Regions from separate parts of the Proteus penneri genome, predicted to be linked through region 3. Evidence: predicted binding sites of a transcription regulator. Region 3 holds the regulator's gene; each other region holds the start of a gene.
What was found. Region 3 encodes CRP, which controls carbon source genes, mostly activating them, when cyclic AMP is high. Its sites were predicted from a motif close to ATGTGANNNNNNTCACAT; they were not measured.

Region 1: the regulator CRP is predicted to act here: its motif matches at 2,074-2,091, upstream of adhE (bifunctional acetaldehyde-CoA/alcohol dehydrogenase).
Region 2: the regulator CRP is predicted to act here: its motif matches at 2,165-2,182, upstream of udp (uridine phosphorylase).
Region 4: the regulator CRP is predicted to act here: its motif matches at 1,843-1,860, upstream of H1225_RS12635 (NupC/NupG family nucleoside CNT transporter).

Annotation. Positions count from the first base shown of each region.
Region 1 covers NZ_CP059690.1:1,674,981-1,678,937, reverse strand. The annotation lists gene adhE (bifunctional acetaldehyde-CoA/alcohol dehydrogenase) at 1-1,847, opposite strand, end outside; gene H1225_RS07645 (YchE family NAAT transporter) at 2,362-3,006, shown strand; gene H1225_RS07640 (ABC transporter ATP-binding protein) at 3,089-3,802, opposite strand; gene H1225_RS07635 (ABC transporter ATP-binding protein) at 3,792-3,957, opposite strand, start outside.
Region 2 covers NZ_CP059690.1:3,945,366-3,949,322, forward strand. The annotation lists gene metE (5-methyltetrahydropteroyltriglutamate--homocysteine S-methyltransferase) at 1-136, shown strand, start outside; gene H1225_RS17895 (hypothetical protein) at 312-1,139, shown strand; gene H1225_RS17900 (YidB family protein) at 1,221-1,613, opposite strand; gene udp (uridine phosphorylase) at 2,256-3,014, shown strand; gene H1225_RS17910 (tyrosine-protein phosphatase) at 3,162-3,944, shown strand.
Region 3 covers NZ_CP059690.1:3,194,359-3,198,315, reverse strand. The annotation lists gene H1225_RS14390 (aminodeoxychorismate synthase component II) at 1-247, shown strand, start outside; gene argD (bifunctional acetylornithine/succinyldiaminopimelate transaminase) at 365-1,579, shown strand; gene crp (cAMP-activated global transcriptional regulator CRP) at 1,675-2,307, opposite strand; gene H1225_RS14375 (OsmC family protein) at 2,621-3,028, shown strand; gene H1225_RS14370 (phosphoribulokinase) at 3,118-3,957, opposite strand, start outside.
Region 4 covers NZ_CP059690.1:2,790,061-2,794,017, reverse strand. The annotation lists gene H1225_RS12645 (patatin-like phospholipase family protein) at 1-946, shown strand, start outside; gene H1225_RS12640 (TatD family hydrolase) at 949-1,731, shown strand; gene H1225_RS12635 (NupC/NupG family nucleoside CNT transporter) at 2,021-3,319, shown strand; gene deoC (deoxyribose-phosphate aldolase) at 3,840-3,957, shown strand, end outside.

The sequences.
Region 1 (3,957 bases), 1.5 Mb from region 3:
GTTTCATCATCAGTTACAACTGCAAATGGTGTTACTTCAGAGCCTGTACCTGATGTTGTTGTGATAGCAACCATTTGTGCTTTCACACCCATTTTCGGGAACTTATAAATACGTTTACGGATATCCATAAAACGTAATGCTAATTCTTCGAAGTGAGTTTCTGGGTGCTCATACATAACCCACATGATTTTTGCCGCATCCATCGGGGAACCACCACCTAATGCGATGATCACGTCAGGTTTAAAGCTGTTCATTTGTTCTGCGCCTTTGCGCACAACACTTAATGTTGGGTCTGCTTCAACTTCAAAGAAGACTTCTGTTTCAACACCAAATTTTTTCAGTACACGAGTTACTTCATCAACATAACCATTGTTGAATAAGAAACCATCGGTCACGATAAAAGCACGTTTTTTACCATCTGTCGCAATCTCTTCCAGTGCGATAGGTAAACAACCACGGCGGAAGTAAATAGATTTAGGGAGTTTATGCCACAACATATTTTCTGCTCTTTTCGCCACGGTTTTAGTGTTGATAAGGTGTTTTGGCCCTACGTTTTCTGAAATGGAGTTACCACCCCATGAACCACAACCTAAAGTTAGAGAAGGAGCAAGTTTAAAGTTGTATAAATCACCAATACCACCTTGAGATGCTGGAGTATTGATTAAGATACGAGATGTTTTCATTTTATCGCCGAAATAGGCAACATGTTCAGGACAATTATCTTGGTCTGTATATAAGCAAGATGTATGACCGATACCACCCATTTCAACTAATTTTTCTGCTTTATGTACCGCATCTTCAAACGATTGAGCGTGGTACATTGCTAGTAGTGGAGATAATTTTTCGTGAGCAAATGGTTCTGCTTCTGTAGTTTCTTTTACTTCACCAATTAAAATTTTGGTATTTACAGGTACTTCAATGCCAGCCATTTCAGCAATTTTTGTTGCTGGTTGACCTACAATAGCTGCGTTTAAGTTACCGTCTTTTAAGATGATATCTTGAACCGCTTTTAATTCTTTACCTGTTAGCATATAACCGCCGTGAGTTGAGAAACGCTCACGAACTTGTTTATAGATGCTATCAACAACGATAACAGATTGTTCTGACGCACAAATTACGCCGTTATCGAAAGTTTTAGACATTAAGATTGATGCTACAGCACGTTTAATATCTGCTGAGTCATCAATAACGACTGGCGTATTACCCGCACCAACACCGATAGCAGGTTTACCTGAACTATATGCTGCTTTAACCATGCCTGGACCACCTGTTGCTAAGATCAGGTTGATATCTTCATGGTGCATTAATGCGTTAGAGAGGGCGACTGATGGTTCATCAATCCAACCAATAATGTCTTTTGGCGCACCCGCGGCGATAGCTGCATTTAAAACGATTTCAGCAGCACGGTTTGTCGCTTCTTTTGCTCGAGGGTGTGGAGAGAAAATAATACCATTACGTGTTTTTAAGCTAATTAATGCTTTAAAAATCGCAGTAGAAGTTGGGTTAGTGGTCGGTACGATACCACAGATGATCCCAATAGGTTCAGCAATGGTTATTGTGCCGTAAGTGAGATCTTCAGATAAAATCCCGCAGGTTTTTTCGTCTTTATACGCATTGTAGATATACTCAGAAGCAAAGTGGTTTTTTATCACTTTATCTTCAACGATACCCATACCAGACTCTTTGACGGCCAATTTTGCAAGAGGAATACGAGCATCAGCGGCAGCTAATGCAGCAGCACGGAAAATAGCATCAACTTGTTCTTGAGAGAAATTAGCAAATTCACGTTGGGCTTTTTTTACACGAGCAACCAAATCATTGAGTTCAGTAACGTTAGTTACAGACATAAAGAGACTCCTGATAAAATGTTAAATTTTTTAAGCAAATTAGCCGTTTTCATCATAATTAATAAGAATAGCTTAGAAAGATGATAATGTGCTCAATTCGATAATAATTATTAGAGAGCATAATTTGCTTAAAAAACTTAAAAAAAACAATAATCAAGGAAAATATATTTTTGAAGTAACCCTCTTTCTTTGAATGATAACAGCTTACCATCTTTCTAATTAATTAACGTGATATATATCACAAAATTGGCAAGCTGACACCTTTCAGCATGGCTTTTTATGAGAATGATTCTTATATGTAATAAATCTTCAACGATTTTTTTGTCGTAGACTTGATTTCGATATAAAATTAAACCACTAGGTTTTAATCAGTTTACAATAGAATATTTTAGGTAAAAACTTGTTAACTAATAGAATTAACTGGTTTATTGATTTAAAGTAACGCGCATTTTTTGGAGTTAATCTATCTTTTTATAGATAATTCGCATGTTTATTAGCCAATAAGGGGCTTTTCATGGGGTCATTACTGGATTTATCCGGTTATATTAAATTTTTTGTCGGTCTTTTTGCGATTGTAAATCCAATTGGTATTTTGCCAGTCTTTATCAGTATGACGAGTTATCAAACTGATGCAGGGCGCAACAAAACAAACTTAATTGCGAATGGCTCTGTTGCAATTATTTTAGTCTCTTCTCTGTTAATCGGTGATTCTATACTGAATGTTTTCGGTATTTCTATCGACTCGTTTCGTATAGCTGGTGGGATACTGATTGTTACCATTGCCATGACGATGATTAATGGGCGTTTAGGGGAAGATAAACAAAACAACCAAGAACGAAACGAATCCGCAGTACGCAATAGTGTTGCGGTTGTACCTTTAGCATTACCATTAATGGCGGGACCCGGGGCAATCAGTTCCTGTATTGTGTGGAGCTCTCGCTGGGAAGGGTTTACTAATTTTATAGGACTAGCCGCAACCAGTATCTTTTTTGCCTTTTGCTGTTGGTTGCTGTTTCGCAGTGCAACACTATTAGTAAAATATTTAGGGCAAACTGGCATTAATGTGGTTACTCGTATAATGGGTTTATTATTAATGTCGTTAGGTATTGAATTTATTGTGACCGGATTGCGTTCTATTTTCCCCGGCTTATTAGTTTAAACACAGCGCAGAACAATTAAAAAGAGCAGTATTAATAATGCAATACTGCTCGGTTCCTTTCTTTTATTTATTCTCTTTTATCTCAATCGAGACGATGTATCCCTTTTGATAACGCCTCCCGATCATAATGTTGTGTTAGTTCACCATTTTCCATTAATGCGGCTCTATCTGACATATGTGCAATAACATCAGCATCATGGCTGACTAATAAATATGTCATATTATGCTCTTTTTTCAGGGTGTTAAGCAGATTTAAGATCTCGGCTTGTACTGACATATCTAGCGCTGAGGTTGGCTCGTCTAAAAGCAATAATTGAGGTTGTAATAAAAGGGCTCTGGCAATGGCGACGCGTTGACGCTGTCCACCCGAAAGTTGATGAGGATAACGACTTGTCACATCTGCAGGCAAACCAACTTGGGCCAATGCTTGCTTAATCGTATCTTTATCGAAAGGAATTTGATGGATTTTTAAAGGCTCGGAAAACGCACGCTCAATACGGTGTTGAGGGTGTAAAGAGGCGTAGGGATCTTGAAATACCATTTGTATATTACGACGTAATGCGCCTTGAAAACGTTGTTGTGGTTTAATGGTTTGCCCTAAAAGTGACATGTTACCTTGCCAATGAGTTAATAATCCGGCAATCACTCGTAAAATAGTCGATTTTCCGCAACCAGAACGACCTATTAAGCTAAAAGTTTCACCTTGTTGAACATGTAAGTTGATCCCTTTTACAACGTGCTTTGCTTGTTTGCCTTGCTCAAATTGAACATGTAAATCATGAATGTCAATTAACATGATGTAGCCCCTTGAAATTAAGCGTCCTATCTAATACCGGCAATTGCGTGCCATAAGTGCTTGCATTAGGTCTGCATGTCCAAAGTGTACGAGTATAAGGGTGCGTAGCTGTCGGTAGCGCTTTCGCATTGAGTTCATCCACTTGTTCGCCTTGG
Region 2 (3,957 bases), 750 kb from region 3:
AGCGCAATCACGTATTCCTGCAGAGCGTTTATGGGTAAATCCAGATTGTGGATTAAAAACACGAGGCTGGCCTGAAACACGTGCAGCATTAGCAAATATGGTTGAAGCTGCTAAATATTTACGTCAGAACGCATAATAAAATAATTACTTGTTAGCCTGCTATTTTTGAATGGTTACGTTGATAAAAAGTCACTCTATCCAAATAGCAGGCTAATTTTATATAAATAAAAAAGAGTATTAATTAAAACTAGGAGCAAATCTTATTATTGATATTCTAGAGAGTTGTTATACTGCAAAAATTCTCTAATTTTATGGATATAATTATTGTGCAAACGAGCATTCAACTTTCGGATAAAATATTAGATGCTTTTCCAACTCGACCTTTGAAATTAGTTCCACTAAGAGGCGATGGTGGACTATTCCGTACCTTATTTTTAGTGATTGTGATGTTAGCATTGACTGTATTTAGTGCTTATCAAATTCCTAATATTGTTTATGATTACCAAATTAGTAAAAATCCCGTATTTATTAATGCTGATGTTGATGGCTCTTGTCGTTCAAAACTATTTATTTTAACTAATTGTAGTGTTGATTTACGGTATGAAGGTAACGAGGTTTCACGTAATTTTACTTTTCTTGATTTTGGCAATAAAGATATATTGGTTGAACCCGTTGCGGATGAAAACGATCTGACTAAAATGACCGTTGATGTGGCGATAGATAATATTTGGCTTCGTTTAATTAGCACGATTATTTTTGTCGGATTATTTGGTTTTTGCGTGATATTTTTTATTTATCGTCAAATACTGACAAGTAAAGTGAGAAAAGCATTATTATCAGTGGGCACTCAGCCTTTAAAATTAATCGCTGTTCCTGCGAAAGTGGTTGTAAGTAATAAGCAATTTATTGCCACTTATCATCTTAATTTAGAGGGTAAAGATATTCGTATTACTTATTCAGGGAATAAGAAAACACCGCCTATTGTGATTGAGCAAAATGGAAACACCTACGTATTAGCCGTTTATTCACCACAACAGAATATCCCTTATGCTTTGGATGTGCCTTTAGAACGTATTCAAGCAACGCCAGAAGAGAAGCAACGTTTTCATGAAGCGTTGATTGAAGAGGGTTTGCTGTAATCAATTTTGATGATTAAAAATATGATGCGTTCTCTCTTATGGGGGCTTGTAAGGGAAAACGCATTAAAATAGCGTATTTATTTAGCCACCGAAAATTTTCGCTTTCAAAATATCCATCCCCGCACTGACTAAATCTAAGTTTTTAGGCACAACGCCATCTGGTGTGACTTTATCAATTAATTTAGGTAGGTATTGTGCCGCCATTTCAGAGGCTTCAGTTGCACTTAAATTAATTTTTGACGCAAGTTCATTAATAACAGGTGATGAAAAAACCGCTACGATTTGTTCAGCACTGATAGGTAAATTTGTATTTGTACTTATCCAAGATTGAATAAGCTCACTTAAACCTGCTGTATCAAATTGCTTTATTAAGCCTTCAATGCCACCTTGAGACTCAACCCAGTCGAGGACAGTTTTATATTGATTGATTTTTTCGCCACCCAATAGGCTTGCAATTTGGTTAAATAAGCTCATGTTTACTCCAGTGACAGGTGTGTGTCACATTAAGATGTTTGTTTTAAGGGCGGGTAGTGTACGCGCTATACTCGTTATACTTCAAGTTGTAGCGTTGTTGACTACATTCATTCGCAGTAGTCACATACTTATGTATGCTCCTAGCTACTCGTCATACTTCAAGTTGTAGCGTTGTTGACTGTACTCATTCGCAGTAGTCACATACTTATGTATGCTCCTAGCTACTCGTCATACTTCAAGTTGTAGCGTTGTTGACTGCACTCATTCGCACTAGTCACATACTATTGTATGTTCCTAGCGACTCATTCATTTGTCGCCTAGCTACACCTTGAATTATTTAGAGTAGATGTTCGCGAGGATATTTATTTGTATTGAGTATATGTGCCTTAAGGTATTTACCTCGTCTATACTGATGAGATGAATGTTTGTTTTAGTTAATGATTGAAGTCAGCGAATATTGATAATGTATTTACTGAGAATGTATTTTTAATGCTATTTTTCGTGATTGTATTCACATTTTTATGAAATTGTTACTTTATCTGGTGCTTTATAAGTGATTTTTGTCACTAAAAAGGTCTGTAAAACTGATACAGTAGCTTTTAATTTAATGAAGATTGGTTTTGTCCCATTGAGGAGTCCGATATGTCTGATGTATTTCACTTAGGTTTAACCAAAAATGACCTACAGGGTGCCACTTTAGCAATTGTTCCCGGTGATCCGAAGCGTGTTGAAAAAATTGCAAAATTAATGGATAACCCAGTTCATCTGGCTTCTTTACGTGAATACACGTCGTGGCGTGGCGAAATTGATGGCAAAGCTGTTATTGTCTGCTCAACAGGTATCGGTGGTCCATCTACCTCTATCGCCGTTGAAGAATTAGCACAGCTAGGTATCCGCACTTTCTTGCGTATTGGTACAACTGGTGCAATTCAAGAACATATCAATGTCGGTGATATTCTTGTGACGACTGCTGCAGTTCGTTTAGATGGTGCAAGCTTGCATTTCGCACCAATGGAATTCCCTGCTGTTTCTGATTTTGAATGTATGAACGCACTGTATAAAGCGGCTAAAGACAATGGCTCAACTGTTCACGTAGGTGTTACTGCATCTTCAGATACATTCTATCCAGGACAAGAACGTTACGACACCTATACAGGTCGCGTTGTTCGCCGTTTCAAAGGCTCTATGAAAGAGTGGCAAGAAATGGGCGTAATGAACTATGAAATGGAATCTGCAACATTACTAACAATGTGTGCAAGCCAAGGTTTACGTGCAGGTATGGTTGCGGGTGTTATCGTAAACCGTACTCAACAAGAAATTCCAGATGCGGAATTACTGAAGAAAACTGAAAATAATGCGCTAGGTATCGTTATCGAAGCCGCTCGTGCTTTAATGAAATAAGTTTTTTTAATCAAATATAAAAGCCCTTAATACTCTGGTGTTAAGGGCTTTTTTTGTATGGTAATTCATCACGTTAATGTATTAACAGACACTGATTTCTGTTAAGGTCTTTGGGGTCTTAACAATACAACAATGAGAAGAGGCATTATGACTGATATCTTACAAACACATCCTTCGGTGTTGCCTTTAGTCGGCGGAATTAACTTTCGTGATTTAGGCGGTAAAAAATTGAGTAACGGTGGTGTTATTAAACCCGGAATGCTCTTTCGCTCTGGCTCACTGGATAGATTAACCAATACTGACCAATCTCTGCTCATTGACAAAAATCTTTTTCAAATCATTGATTATCGTGATAGTGGGGAAATCGTTGATAAACCAGACCGTGTCTGGGAAGGCGCGCAATATTATCATGCTCCTGCAAACCCATTATCCAAAGAAGTTTCTGCAAACCTTGAAAAGTTGACACCTGAAATACTTGAGCAATTTGATGCTAAAGCCTTTATGTTTCAGCTATATAAATTATTACCTATTAATAATCCTGCCTACAAACAATTAGCTATGTTATTAAAGCAGCCTGAAAAAGGGGGGGTTGTGCAACACTGTGCGGTAGGCAAAGACAGAACAGGTGTTGGCTCTGCTTTAGTGTTATTTGCTCTTGGTGCATCTTTAGATGTGGTGATGGAAGATTACTTGCTTACTAATGAAACATTAGCGCCTTATCGTGCTTATCTTTTAGAAGAACATGCCAAAACAATGAGTGATAACATTGTTGATAAATTTGCCTATGTTTACTCAGTACAAGAAGAGTTTCTGCAAACAGCATTGGCCAGTATTAATCAGCATTATGGTAATGTTGATACTTGGCTAGAAAAAGATATCGGTTTAGATGCTGCTAGCCGAGATGCCCTACAAAATTATTTTCTCGAATAATAAAGTGATTTAT
Region 3 (3,957 bases):
TCAACAAGGTGTTTTTAAAGGACTTAATCGACCTTTAAGTGTGACGCGTTACCACTCTTTAGTGATTGATGCGACAACATTGCCTGTACCTTTTGAAGTGACGGCATGGAGCCAGCATGATGGAAATGTTGATGAAATTATGGGAATTCGTCATCGTACTCTGCCAATTGAAGGAGTTCAATTTCACCCTGAAAGTATTTTAAGTGAACAAGGACATGAGCTGTTAAATAATTTCCTTAAATATTAAATGGATAGCATTTAAATAGCGAAATAACGTCTTTTTATACAAAACCACATTTGATTTTTTATTCATATTTAGTGATTATATTTTCATATTGAACATGAATAACGATCAGGTGGGGTAATGACAACGCAAAGCATTAACAGGGCAACTTACGATCAAGTAATGTTGCCAATTTATTCACCCGCAGAATTTATTCCTGTAAAAGGGGTGGGGAGTCGTGTTTGGGATCAGCAAGGAAAATCGTATATTGATTTTGCTGGTGGTATTGCTGTTTTAGCATTGGGGCATGCTCATCCGGCTCTAAACCAAGCCTTGAAAGAACAAAGTGAAAAACTTTGGCATGTTAGTAATATTTTTACTAATGAACCTGCATTATGTTTAGCTCAAAAATTAATAGATAACACATTTGCAGAACGTGTCTTTTTTGCCAATTCAGGCGCAGAAGCGAATGAAGCAGCATTTAAATTGGCTCGCCATTATGCCATCACTCGCCATAGTCCTTATAAAACTAAAATTATTGCTTTTCACCATGCATTTCATGGTAGAACGTTGTTTACAGTATCTGTTGGTGGACAACCTAAATATGCCGATGGATTTGGCCCAAAACCTGCCGATATCGTACATGTTCCTTTTAATGATTTAGATGCTGTTAAAGCAGTAATAGATGATCACACTTGCGCCATTGTTTTAGAGCCAGTTCAAGGTGAAGGTGGCGTAACAGCTGCAACATCTGAGTTTATGAGAGGGTTACGTGCATTGTGTGATAAGCACCAAGCTCTGCTTGTTCTTGATGAAGTACAGACAGGTATGGGCCGTACAGGTAAGCTCTTCGCCTATATGAACTATGATGTGACACCTGATATTATTACCACTGCAAAAGCGCTAGGAAGTGGTTTTCCACTCAGTGCGATGTTAACAACAGATGAAATAGCTTCTGTAATGGGCGTAGGGACTCATGGCACAACTTATGGTGGTAATCCATTAGCTTGTGCAGTGGGCAATGTCGCATTTGATTTGATTAATACACCTGAAGTACTTGAGGGGGTTGAAAAGCGCTATCAATGGATTGTAGATGAGCTGGCGGTAATCAATCAAACGTACAATGTCTTTTCGCAAATCCGTGGGCAAGGTTTACTGATTGGTGCGCAATTGGCACCACAATATGAAGGTAAAGCCAAAGAGTTACTCGGCCTTGCTGCCAAACATGGTTTAATGATGTTAAACGCAGGAGCGAATGTGATGCGTTTTACACCATCATTAATTATTACTCAAGAAGAGCTACAAGAAGGAATGGCGGCATTAAAAGCGGCTATTGCGGAGTTTGTAAAAGGGTAGGCATTATTATAAACCCCATCGCAAGAATGGGGTTTATACAGATTTGTTATCAATAGCCCTTTGTATCGGGCTATTGTTTGTTCGGGCTGGGAAACTTAGCGAGTCCCGTAAACGACGATAGTTTTACCGTGTGCAGAGATCAGATTTTGATCTTCTAACATTTTCAGAATACGGCCTACAGTTTCGCGTGAACAACCAACGATTTGACCGATTTCCTGACGTGTAATTTTAATTTGCATGCCATCAGGATGCGTCATTGCATCGGGTTGTTTTGCTAAGTTTAATAAGGTTTGTGCAATACGACCTGTTACATCTAAGAAAGCAAGGTTGCCTACTTTTTCTGATGTCGTTTGTAATCTGTTCGCCATTTGAGCAGAAAGGCGCATCAGAATATCAGGGTTAACCTGAATTAATTGGCGGAATTTTTTATAGGAAATTTCTGCTACTTCACAGGCTGTTTTTGCTCTAACCCATGCACTACGTTCTTGATCTTCTTCAAATAATCCAAGTTCACCGATGAAATCCCCCTGATTTAGGTAGGAGAGGATCATTTCTTTTCCTTCTTCATCTTTAATAAGAACAGCCACGGAACCTTTAACAATATAATAAAGTGTTTCCGCTTTCTCACCTTGGTGGATCAGCGTGCTCTTGGATGGATATTTGTGAATATGGCAGTGTGACAAAAACCATTCAAGAGTCGGGTCTGTTTGCGGCTTGCCGAGAACCATTCGCGTTATCCTCTGTACGTTAAATGCAGCCTTTCAAAACGGATAGGCTCCCTTTTGAGACAGCGTGCTTAAAAATCCTATCTTGACCTATTAACTTCCTGAGAACACGGTAAGTTAATATGGAGTAGATTATAATAAATGAGAAAATAATGCATTGATCTTAACCACTATCATCAAGCAGATATTGTTTTTAACACAATTAGTGCATTAAGTCTCGTTTTACGCAGTCAGCATAATAAACCTATTTGCTAATTGCTAGTTGAATTATGAGAATGTACTCTTTTAGTTTCTGTCATCTTTAGGGGGAAAATAAATGGAAGCGAGAGTTAAGTGGGTTGAAGATTTATCTTTTGTCGGCGAATCTTCATCTGGCCATCAAATTATGATGGATGGGAATTCAGGAGATAAAGCCCCAAGCCCAATGGAAATGGTATTAATTGCTGCGGGTGGGTGTAGCGCTATTGATGTTGTAAGCATTTTACGAAAAGGTCGTCACCAAGTGACTGATTGTGAAGTAAAATTAACATCAGAACGACGCGAAGAAGCTCCTCGTTTATTTACTGATATCAATTTACATTTTATTGTTTCAGGTAAGGAATTAACGGATAAAATCGTAGAACGAGCTGTTCAATTATCTGCAGAAAAATATTGTTCTGTTTCTTTAATGTTAGGAAAAGCAGCCAATATTACGCATTCATTTGAAATAAAAAACGCTGACTAAATTTGATATTTTAAAATAAAGTTTAATTTGAAAAATAATATCCCTTAATTAATGGGATATTATTTTTATAGAGATAATTTTTATTTTGGTTAACTTATCTTTTCGCCATTTAATAATTTTTTGACTAATGGCGCCATAATTAATTCCATCGCTAATCCTAATTTCCCTCCCGGTACAACAATTGTGTTTATTGTCGACATAAATGAGCCATGCAGCATCGCAAGTAAATAGGGAAAATCAATATCGGTTAAGCCTCGAAAACGAATAACAATAAAGCTTTCATCAAGAGTGGGAATTGCTTTGGCAGAAAAAGGGTTTGAAGTATCAACAGTTGGGACTCGTTGGAAATTAATGTGAGTGCGCGAGAATTGAGGAATAATGTAGCTAATATAATCATCCATTGAGCGTACAACCGAATCTCTTACCGCTTCTTGCGAGTGTCCCCTTTCAGTGGTGTCTCTAATAAGCTTTTGTATCCACTCTAGGTTTACGATAGGAACAACTCCGACTAATAAATCAACATGTTGAGCTACATTATGTTCGTTAGTAACAACGCCACCATGTAATCCTTCATAAAAGAGAACATCAGTATTATTGGCTAAGGGTTCCCAAGGGGTAAATGTTCCTGGTAATTGATTGTAAGGTGTTGCTTCATCATAAGAGTGTAGATATTTGCGGGATTGACCTTGTCCTGTATCACTATATTGACTTAATGTCTTGCTCAGTAGGCTAAAATCATTTGCTTCAGGGCCAAAATAACTGATATGTCTACCTTGTTCTCTCGCTTTCCTTATCGCCATATCCATTTCGGGACGGGTATAGCGATGGAAACTATCTCCATCAATTAATGCGGCATTTGCATTGAGTTGTTGGAATATTTTACGAAAAGCTTGGCTTGTTGTGGTAGTTCCTGCACCACTCGAGCCAGT
Region 4 (3,957 bases), 400 kb from region 3:
GATCTTTACTGCGGGTGTCCTTGATGAATTTATGCGATCACGATTTGATCCCTTTGATGTTTTACTTGGGGTGTCTGCGGGAGCACAAAATTTGTCTGCTTTTGCCTGTGGTCAGCGTGGATATGCACGTAAAATTATTAATCGCTATACAACCAATAATCAATTCTTCAATCCCATTCGTTTTGTCCGTGGCGGCAATTTACTCGATCTTGATTGGTATATAGACACGACAGCCAAAGAAATGCCTCTTGATATACCAACAGCACTACGGCGGTTTGATACGGGGCGCGAATTTTATATGGTGGCAAGTCGTTCTGATAATTTTCAGGCCAATTATTTTCAACCCGATGAACTGACTTGGCTTGAGATAATCAAAGCGTCCAGTGCTATCCCTGCTTTTTATCGTAATGGGGTCTTATTTCATGATGTTGTTTATCATGATGGTGGTATCAGCGATGCTATTCCAGTGAGAGAAGCTTATCGACGTGGTTGTCGTACTATTGTTGTTGTGCGCACGGTACCTTCTGAATATCAATACACAACAGAATGGGTCGATCGTATGGGAAAATGGTTTGAAAATAGCCGTTTACAACGTTTTATGGCGATGGCTCAAGTCCATATCGAAACCTATACCGAAACACTTAAATTTATTCAATCGCCTCCAGAAGATGTTGTTGTTATCGAAATCTATCCACCAACGACGTTACAATCGAGTGCATTAGGAAGTCGTTTAAGTGCATTAAATCATGATTATCATGTGGGTAGACGTTGTGGACGCTATTTTTTAGCGACAATAGGTCAGCATTTTTCTAAGAAAAAATTCAAACAGCATGATAAAAAAATCTTTAGCCTATTTGAGCAAGAAGCAAAGGCGGATAAAGCGGAGGATGCTTCAATTATTCAACAAGGAACAAGAAGTGTGCACCCTGATGTAAGGCAGGTTTAAGAATGAATAAATTTATTGATACTCACTGTCATTTTGATTTTCCGGTTTTTTATAATGATATTGCAAATAGCTTATCTTTAGCACATCAAGCGCAAGTAAAAAAAATCATTATTCCTGCAGTTGCTCGCTGGAATTTTGATGTGGTGACTGAGTTATCAAATGAATATCCTCAATTATATAGTGCATTAGGATTACATCCTTTATATATTGAAGCGCATACAGAACAACATCTCATTGAATTAGAACAGAAATTAAAAATAGAACCTCGTTGTGTTGCTATCGGAGAAATCGGGCTTGATGACTATATGGATAACCCGCAACCAGAAAAGCAGGAGCGCTTTTTAATTGCACAACTTAAATTAGCGGCTAAGTTTGATTTACCCGTTATTTTACACTCACGAAAAACTCACGATAAGTTAAGTGCCTTGTTACGTCGTTATGATGTTCCTCGTAAAGGAGTTGTACACGGTTTTGCAGGAAGCCAGCAACAAGCTGAAAAGTTTATTCAACAAGGCTATTTTATTGGCGTTGGTGGAACCATTACTTATGAGCGAGCACAAAAGACCCGTCGAGCAATGGCTTCATTGCCGCTTGAATCGCTATTACTAGAAACAGATGCGCCCGATATGCCTGTGAGCGGTTTTCAAGGTGAACCCAATCGCCCAGAACGAATTCAATATGTTTTTTCTCAACTCTGTGAACTACGTCAAGAACCCTCTGAGGTAATTGCACAGCAACTCTATTTTAATAGCCTACAATTATTTCGGTTAAAAGATAATATCTAGTTGTTGAATTGAATTTAACTTTACTGGTTAAAATTGAATACATGGTTTGTTAATCGGATGATGTTTTCTCTCTATTCTGCCTATTCAATAATGCGGTTTTCCCCTCTTTTTGTGTGATCAACTTCTCATTTGTGACTTTTTTGTTACTTTTTTCAGACCCTATTTGTGATGGATGTTGAGGGTTCTTTTCTTAGACTAGGTATAATTATCTGGCAAAAAAGAGTCAATAAGCTCTGGCAAGGGCATTATTGATAATCCATTAAATTTTTATGTGAACAGGGATCCTTCAATGCAACTCATTATGAGCTTGGTCGGAATGGCAACATTAATATTGATAGCCGTTCTGTTTTCCAGCAATCGACGTGCAATTAGACTACGTACAGTTGGTGGCGCATTCCTTATTCAGATTGGCTTAGGTGCATTTGTTCTTTATTCCGACGGTGGTCGCGAGGTACTTCTTGCGATTTCTGATGGCGTTAAGAATGTTATTGATTACGGCAATAATGGGATGAGCTTCCTCTTTGCGGGCTTAGTATCAGATAAAATGTTCGAATTATTTGGTGGTGGCGGTTTCGTATTCGCCCTACGCGTACTGCCTGTTATTGTGTTTTTCTCTTCACTAATTGCAGTGTTGTATTACCTTGGCATTATGCAAATCGTCATCAAAATTCTTGGTGGTGGTTTACAAAAAGTACTAGGTACATCACGAACAGAATCGATGTCTGCAACTGCAAATATTTTTGTTGGACAAACAGAAGCACCGCTTGTTGTTCGCCCTTATATTGCAAGAATGACAACCTCTGAGCTCTTTGCTGTTATGTGTGGTGGTTTAGCCTCTGTTGCGGGTTCTGTGCTTGCTGGATACGCTAGCATGGGCGTACCGTTGGAGTACCTGATTACGGCTTCCTTTATGGCGGCTCCTGGTGGTTTACTCTTTGCTAAATTATTGATCCCTGAAACAGAAACACCAGATGATCAAAAAGATGCGCTTGATAAAATGGCAGACGACGAAAAACCCGCCAATATTATCGATGCTGCAGCTGCAGGTGCCTCTTCAGGTTTACAGCTTGCCCTTAACGTCGGTGCCATGTTACTTGCTTTCGTTGCATTGATTGCATTAGTTAATGGTATCCTCGGTGGTATTGGTGGCTGGTTTGGTTATGAGAATTTCTCATTAGAACTCGTGTTTGGTTGGGTGTTTGCACCTATTGCCTTCCTAATTGGCGTGCCTTGGAGTGAAGCGACCATTGCAGGCTCATTTATTGGACAAAAAATTGTTATCAATGAGTTCTATGCTTACTCTGAATTTAGTAAATACCTCAAAGAGGATGCGCTTGTTGCGAGCTCTGGACTGATGGTGTTATCTGATCAAACGAAGGTTATTATCTCCTTTGCACTGTGTGGTTTTGCTAACCTTTCTTCCGTAGCTGTTTTGTTAGGTGGTTTAGGTGGAATGGCACCAAATCGTCGTCAAGATGTGGCTCGTTTAGGTATGAAAGCAGTACTTGCAGGTACACTCTCTAACTTAATGAGTGCAACGATTGCAGGATTCTTCTTTGCATTAACAGCAATGGCCGTTGTTGCTTAATTAATTTTTATTGTGCAGAGCAGATGGGTTTTGCCTATCTGCTCTTTTATGTTTGTTTTCTGCTGTAATGTTAACTACTTTTATTGTGAGAGATATTTCGCAATTTGTATTGAATAGGGTTAATAACGATATCATTTTATATTGCTCACGCTTTTTTTGCGTTATAAAGACGACTTAAAGGCGCTATTCGAGTAACATTAAACCAGAAAACGACTTAACTGTGATATTTATCACATTTTTATGTTATATATTGCAAGTTGCATTTAATTAGTGTGACGAAAAGCACATCTAATTGTTCCTTAGCGTGTTCAAATAAGATGTGCTGAAACTTCATGGAATGGCGAAAGCTCAATGACGGGTCGCCGAAGTGAGCATAGCGCGGTGAGAGGGAGCTCAGCTGTCGTTGTGGTATTAAGCTGCAACAACATCTTCAAGGAACCAAGTCCGCTCGCCAACAAATTTAATCGCTAACCTTAAGCGTACGCCCAAGAGGGCTTGAGAAACATCGTTGGAGAGTTTTATGACAGATTTAACCGCTGCAGCGCGCCTTGCGCTGTCTTTGATGGATTTAACTACATTAAATGATGATGACACTGATGCAAAAGTGACAGCATTATGTCATCAAGCTAAAAGCCCAG